Regions from separate parts of the Priestia sp. GS2 genome, predicted to be linked through region 2. Evidence: riboswitches for the same ligand, from Rfam matches in the RefSeq annotation. Region 2 holds a riboswitch; the other holds the start of a gene.

Evidence for each region. Region 2 has a riboswitch for S-adenosylmethionine ahead of V2145_RS10235 (Na+/H+ antiporter NhaC family protein). Riboswitches for the same ligand answer to the same signal wherever they lie in the genome.
Region 1: linked by a shared signal. The riboswitch ahead of V2145_RS15180 (hypothetical protein) and the one ahead of V2145_RS10235 (Na+/H+ antiporter NhaC family protein) in region 2 are both predicted to bind S-adenosylmethionine.

What each region holds. Positions count from the first base shown of each region.
Region 1 covers NZ_JAZGJX010000001.1:2,985,324-2,989,246, forward strand. The annotation lists gene V2145_RS15165 (homocysteine synthase) at 1-237, opposite strand, end outside; gene ssuE (NADPH-dependent FMN reductase) at 320-874, opposite strand; gene V2145_RS15175 (hypothetical protein) at 1,386-1,727, opposite strand; SAM riboswitch class I at 1,972-2,081, shown strand; gene V2145_RS15180 (hypothetical protein) at 2,172-2,579, shown strand; gene V2145_RS15185 (hypothetical protein) at 2,718-2,882, opposite strand; gene V2145_RS15190 (DMT family transporter) at 2,973-3,923, opposite strand, start outside.
Region 2 covers NZ_JAZGJX010000001.1:1,958,674-1,962,596, forward strand. The annotation lists gene V2145_RS10225 (hypothetical protein) at 47-190, shown strand; gene V2145_RS10230 (n-acetylglutamate synthase) at 212-559, opposite strand; gene V2145_RS10235 (Na+/H+ antiporter NhaC family protein) at 658-1,968, opposite strand; SAM riboswitch class I at 2,047-2,150, opposite strand; gene V2145_RS10240 (ABC transporter permease) at 2,264-3,025, opposite strand; gene V2145_RS10245 (ABC transporter ATP-binding protein) at 3,018-3,923, opposite strand, start outside.

The sequences.
Region 1 (3,923 bases), 1.0 Mb from region 2:
TCCTTTTTCTAGTAGAGCTATTCGCTTTTCAAACACATCCGTAGTAGGATTCATAATGCGGCTATAAATATTCCCTTCATTCTGCAAGCTGAACAAACTAGCCGCATGTTCACTATCATGAAATACATACGAGGACGTTTGATAAATTGGAACTGCTCTTGACAACGTCGTCGGATCAACTTCCTGTCCTCCATGAATAGCTACTGTTTCAAGCTTCAACTCTCTTTTTTGCGTCATAATCATTCCTCCCCTTGTCTTGATTTCAACACAAGAACATTCTTTTACATAAACACAAAACCCTTTTTATTTTTACAAGAAATTAAAATTGTTTCCTACCTGACTCGTTTTCGATTAGCTGATTTGAAAGTTGCTGTAAAGCTGTATCTACTCGTCTTTTAATTTCGTCATCAAGAAAAGTAAGCTCAAGATGCTGATAGCTAATTTGGGAATCAACCAAATAAACCCCACTATTAATTTGTTGACTACCTAATATTGAGAAAAGAGGCTTAAAAGCATATTCCAATGACAATAAATGTGCAAACGAACCACCCGTTGCGACTGGTAATACAATCTTATCAGCTAACCCTTTTTCAGGAATTAAATCTAAAAAGGATTTTAAAATGCCAGTGTAGCTAGCTTTGTACACGGGACTAACGACTATTACAGCTTGAGCTTGTTTGATTTGTGACAAACGATACTTGATGTCTCCGCTGTTAAAATTAGCATGTAGCAAGTCTTCTGCGGGAAGGTCACGAACATTTATTGTTTCTACCTGGTGTTGTTTGCTTTCAAAATATTTCTTTAAATATGAAGCTATTGCCTCACTCCTAGAGGGCTTAGTCGGACTTCCTGAAATAACTACTATGCTTGACATAAACGATCGCTCCTTTTAATTAGGGTATATATTTAAGAATATGGTGTAACCTCGGGTAGTTTATAATTGAGTGCCCACCGATATAAGGATCATTAGTTGCATGATTAACATTTGAGGTTACCCATGGCCTTGATTCATTCTTAGTATATTTCTTGGCTTCTTCCAATGCCCCCTCAGCTATACCAAGTAGAATATAGATTAAGATTATTTTTGCAATATGCGGTCTGATTGTTGAGATTAGCTGACTTTCCTCTGTTTGAAAAGAACACAGTATCTCTACTTCATTAAATACTACTGTGCCATTATCCGTTTGTTTTTGTCCAAAACAGCTGATTTTCTAATGCTTCCTTGTAATGTTTATTCGTTTGCTCTGAAGAACCAAATAAATGAATAGATGATAAGCATAGAAAGTGGTAGGCAAATAAATATGCAACTGAACCATCTACTTTGGCAAAAGTTCTACAACTTCATGGCTAACCCTTCATCCGCTGCTTAACTTTCCAACACTCTCTTATATTTTGTAACTCTCTATTTCACAATTTCTTATAAACTGATGGAGTTTACCATTTAACCCCCCTGCTCCGAATTGAAAATACTTCTTTTTATCATTACTCTGTTCTTTAATAAATTCTAAAAACGCAAGAATATAAATGCGACGATGATGGACATTTACAATGTCGTACTCGTAAAACCAGCAATCGAGCTCATTATATATACCTTTAGTCACTTTATATTTCCTTTGACACCATAAGGAGAACTCCAAATCTGGCAGATTAAGATATTTGCTGTTGGTTATTCCACTTGTAATCTCATACTCTGTTAATTCCAACGCTTTTTGATTGAAAGACGTCATAATGTATTCTCCTTTCTGTAGAAATAAAGAGGCTCCCATTTAGTTTCAAATGGGAGCCTCTAGCTTTCTAGTCGGCAAGAATTGTATTTAATGTGCTTTAATTTATATTAATATAATAAAACATATTATTCCGATGTGTCAAGTATACTTTTTTTGTGAAAAATAAACAAATTATTTCAGTTAATTGCTTCCCGACCACTTTACATGTTTGTTATATATGGTAAAATTATCTCTAACTTTATATTACTTATCCAGAGAGGTGGAGGGACTGGCCCTATGAAACCCAGCAACCTTCAAACATTTGTTTGAAAAGGTGCTAATTCCTGCAAAGTTAGTTACTTTGCAAGATAAGAAGCATATTGCAGAATATGTAACCTCTCTATTTTATAAATAGAGAGGTTTTTTATATTTATAATACTATATTCAATGTACAGGAGAATGGAGATGCAAACTAAATTAGCCTTAGAAACATATAAACAACCTAAAGAGTTAACTTCATTTGAAATCACCTCTTTTATTTTCAATTTTTACAATTATGTTTGGAATCAAAATAAGCTAAATGAAATCCCTTCTTATTATGACAGCCAAGGAGTTATATATAATAAGAAAGAATTTATAACCAGTGCTCAGATAAAAGCTGAAATTATTAAAACAATGGTTGATATCGGGGAAAGATCTATATTCATAGATAGCTTAACTTGTAATAGAATAGGCGAATTAAATGATTGGGACGTATCAGTCAATTGGAAGACAAGGTTATCAAATGAAAAGGTTAAAAATATACTAGGTACAACACACTTTCAAATTTATAATGCTAAGATTGTAAGGGAAACTATAACGTTTACTAAGTAAGTTGTTAAGATTATCGCTTGCTTCAATTTTAAAATATTTATATAGTGCGGACCCCAGCTTTCACATCGCAACTAAAACCACAAGAAAAAGCCGAGAAGCATTTACATCTTCTCGGCCTACTTTTACTGTAACAGCTTCCTATATATAATACATGAGAGAATCGTCTTGCTCACTCTGCTTGTTCATATTTTGTGCATGTAACGACTGCGTAGATTGGACCTTATTAACACGCTTCTGACGATTGGAAAACAGTAAACAAACGGAAAGAACGGAAGCTACTAAGCCTACAATTAAGGCACTCACCTGACATTCCTCCTTTATAGAATATATATATTCTATTTTACCACTAATGTACGTAAATGAAGCCTTTTTCTCCAAAATTTTCATCTACTTTTACAGATTTGTTGCTTGCTTCATTTCTGGTTTGGTTTCCCTATTCCCTTTCCTGCTTGATACGTAGCTATTTAACGCCATACCAGCAATAACAAGTATAATTCCAATACACGAAACGTATGTAGGTAGCGGCATGCCAAGCAGAATCATTTCACCAAGTAACGCAAACAATACTTCAAGCGACTGAGTAGCTTCGACTGCTCCGAGCTTTTTCATATCACCTGTAACCATATTAGTTGCTGCAAAGAATAAGACCGTCGCAATAACGCCTGAAAACAAAGCAACCCAGCCCGATTGAATGACCTGTGAAGCGCTAGGTGGGCCAGCAGTAAATAAACCATAAATTGCTAAGATAATCCAAAACGGCAAGCTGGCAATGGTCATTCCGAGCACGCGCTGATAAGCATCTAGGCGATTTGATACAATTACCATCATCTTACGATTGCCAAGCGGATAAGCAAACGAAGCAACTAAAATCGGCAATGTGCAAAGCAATACGCTCATAAGCGATAGCGTTGTTGCGTGTTCAATTTGCATAACCGCTACGCCGAGTAAAATAATAAGCGACATCGCTAAGCTCTTAAAAGGTATTTTTCCTTTTACTTGAATAGGTCCCTTACTCGTTTGGATTGTTTCATAAAATAAAGGAGCTAAAAGCGAACCTGAGATAATCGTAATTTGCCACGTTCCCGCAATTAACCAGCTCGGGCCATACGCACTCGCATAGCAAAGCGGCGCGTAGAATAATCCAAAGCCAATGGTGCTCCACATCACCCACTGCATCGGTGCTTTCTTCATTTCCGCAAACGTAGCGTTCAGCTTTTTCCTAGCGATGACGATGATTAACAGTAGTGGAACCATAAAGAAAAAGCGTAAGGAAGCACTCCAAATCCAGCTTCCACCTTCAACTTCCATCATACGATTTAAAACAAATGTAAACGCAAAGAAAAA
Region 2 (3,923 bases):
GTTTCATCATTTATGCTGTTTTTATTATAACGGAAGGTGGTCATAAATGATGCTTGGATTGGTTATTTTATTTATTTTATGTGGAGTTGAACTTCTACTAGCTGCGATAGCTTTAAATCAAAAACCAGATTTATGGAAGGGGATTGAACTGGAAGATTTTTATGATTTTTATGATTTAAAAAAGCGATAGAACTTCTATCGCTTTTTCTACTTATTTATGTACAAGCTCTTCAATGATTGACTGACCTTTTGTTTCATCCGTATCTAACCATTGCCACTCTTCATGCAGGCGAATTCTTCCATCTGGCAAAACTTCCGGTGTAGAAAAACACGTCCCTCCGCGAATTTTATAAGCTTTGTTAACATGCTGATAGCGGAATGTAAGACAGCTCTTTTCATCTATGGTCCCCACTAACGTCCCATATAAAGTGTCTCCACCTTCATATGTTGCATGAATAATTTTACCTTCCTGCTCATAGCGAAACGTCGTATGAGAAGAAACTTCACCGTTAGCCGTATTCTCTACAGAGCGAAATACTCGATTCTTAAAACAAATCATCCCTTCACCTCTTTTTCAATTTTCTAACATTTTAACCCTAAAAAAAGATGACATCAACCCTTCTTTCTGGTTAATGTCACCTAATGAAAATGATAACGTTACGCTATTTGTTTTTTAGCAGGTTGTTTACGAGTTAGCCTTGGATAATTAAAAACAATCGCTAAAATTCCAAATATCGCTGTTAAAATCGGATAAAATGCGAATGGCATTAGTTCAACTGAGGATACTTTTGCAAACTCTGATGCAATAAGCATTTGTGCTCCATATGGAACAAGTCCCTGCACGCTACATGAAAATAAGTCAAGGATACTTGCTGACTTGCGATTATCGATTTCATATTCATCTGCAATCTCTTTTGCTAAAGAGCCCACCGTAATAATTGAAATTGTATTATTAGCTGTAGAAAGGTTTGTTGCGCTTACTAACCCTGCAATACTAAACTCTGCGCCTTTTCTTGTTTTAATATTACGTGTTAGCAACCCAAGCAAGAAATGGATTCCTCCATTATGCTTAATCAGTTCAACAACTCCACCAATTAAGATACTAAGAATAATGAGTTCAGCCATACCGCCTATTCCTGTTGTAATAGCTTTTGCAAACGATGCTAGCGTATAACTTCCATCTGCCAACCCAATAATCCCAGCTACAACAATACCACCTGTCAAGATTGCCAATACATTAAACCCAAGTAATGCCGCAACCAAAACGCCTATATAAGGAAGCATTTTTACAAAGCTAAAGCTTTCAACATCTATATTAGAATTATTTCCAAGCGTCATTACTAGTAAAAGAACCATTGTAATAATTGCTGCTGGTAATACGATTAGAAAATTAACTTTAAACTTATCGTTCATTTTTGTCTTTTGCGTACGAACCGCAGCAATTGTTGTATCAGAAATAATAGATAAATTATCTCCAAACATCGCACCGCCAATAACGGCTGCTACGGCTAGCGCTGCAGAAATATCCGTTTCAGCACTTACTCCAACTGCAATTGGTGCTAGCGCCGCAATGGTACCAGTCGACGTTCCCATTGCAAGTGAGATAAAAGCACCAATAACGAATAACCCAACTACAAGCAAGCTTTGTGGCAAAACAGACAAAGCAAGATTAACGGTTGAATCAACCGCTCCCATGCCGCTTGCTACTTCCGAAAAAGCACCCGCTAGAATAAAGATAAAGACCATAATCATCAAATCCGGATGTCCTGCGCCTTTAGCAAAGCGCTCTACCTTTGCGTTTAGCGTTTCTTTTCGATTCATCGCTAATGCCACAATAGCCGCTACGATGATTGCTACAAGTACAGGTAACTTATAAAAATCACCTGTAATAATCCCTGAGCCTACAAACAAAGCCAAAAACACTCCTAACGGAAGCAGTGCCCAGCCGTTTTCTTTTTGTTTTTCCATGTTTACACCTCTTTACATAAATAAAAGACCTCTTCATCAAGAAGAGGCCCTCTTATAATTCTTTATAAGAATACGCTCTTCTCATCTTTCAAACAAAATTGTTTGCTGGATTTGGCACCGCACTCTGTGAGTCAGTTGCCGAGACATCATCGGGCCAGTCCCTCCGTCTCTCTTGATAAGAAGTATAATATTTTTTAAATTTATTATTCAAAATTAACTCTTAACTACTGTAATATCTTTTACTTTCCTTGTCAAACACTATTGTAGAAAAACAAAAAGAAAGAAAATTCAAACTTCAGTTCGCTACGTCTCGCTTTAGGAAAAACAGCCAAGCCGTTCCTACAAAGAAAATCAGGTGAGCTATAATAATAAATAAAGAAAACGGTAGGGTCATGCCCGGGAAATAAGTTTGGCTCCCTTCCATATATTGACTAAGATTCGTGTTAGCAAACAGTAAAATAATTCCCCACTGCACTTGAAACTCAGATAGAATTCCAGCAAGCATTTTTGCTCCTACTCCAACAACAATGCTAAGACCAACGGCTAATGCACTATTTCGGAATACCGAAGATAGCATAAATGCAAAAGCAACCATCATAAAGGTTTCAAGGTATGAAACGCCGTATGCAATCCATATCCCTTGCGCTTCTTGACCACTAAAAGCTTCTCCTGAAAAGAAAATAGTTCCCCAAATGACTGAAAAGAAAAAGAAGGCAGCCAAATAGTATAAACTAATCAAAATACTAGTCAGGTATTTCGATAAAAGAATAGTTGAGCGACTCTTAGGACGAATTAATAAAAATTTAATCGTTCCTTTTTCGAATTCCGACGCAACAATTGATCCTGCAGCAGCTACAGCAAAAAATTGGACAATAACTAAGAAGTTTGAAGTGAAAGCAACAAAGCCTGGCAGCGTTTCTGTAATTCCTGCATTCGTCGTAATAGCCCTCATTACAAGAGCCATTCCAAGCGTTAAAACAGCAAGTGCTAAAAATACGACCTTCGTGCTTTTCTTCATAAACCATTTCATGTGTTCATTTTGTATTAAATTAAGCATTGAAATCTCCTCCCGTAACAGACATAAACGATTGTTCTAACGATTCATAAATTGGGGTAATTTGGTACACTCCAATGCCTTCTTCCACTAGCAGTTTATTAATAGTAGCAGCTTCTTTCGGTTGAACTTGTACAGAAAGCTGATTTTCTTTTATCACACAAGTATAACCTTTAGCTAAAAGCAGCTTTTCCGCTTGCTCTAACGCGCTAACTGCAAATACAATTGTTACCCTCTCTGCCGTATTACGATTAGCCAATTCTTGAACAGATAGTAATCTACCTTCTTGAATAATTCCTACGCGATCACACAAAGCTTCCACTTCTTTCAGCAAATGGCTAGCGATAAGAATGGAAATACCTTCTTCTTTGCACAACTGCTTTAAATACGCTTTAAACTCAATCATTCCTGCTGGGTCCAAGCCGTTAGTAGGCTCATCTAAAAGCAGCAATGAGGGCTTGTGCAAAATAGCTTGTGCAACACCGAGACGTTGACGCATCCCTAGTGAATACGTTTTTACGGGTTGATGAATGCTTTTTTCTAATCTTGTTAACTTTACTACTTCATCAATGCGACTTGCAGATACACCATGCATCCGTGCAAAATGCTTAAGATTTTGATAACCAGTTAAATATCCGTAAAACTCTGGATTTTCAATGATTGCCCCAATTGATTTTACGGCTTCATTAAACTGTTTGCGCAGGTCTTTATTGTTAATGATAACGTCCCCTGTTGAACTTACTAAACCTACAACTGTTCGAATAAGCGTGGTTTTACCTGAACCATTTGGACCTAGTAGCCCAAAGATTTCTCCTTCTTGCACAGATAATGATACGTTATCTAAAATAATCTTACTGCCAATCTTTTTCGTGACGCCATGTACCTGTAGTACCTCTCTCTC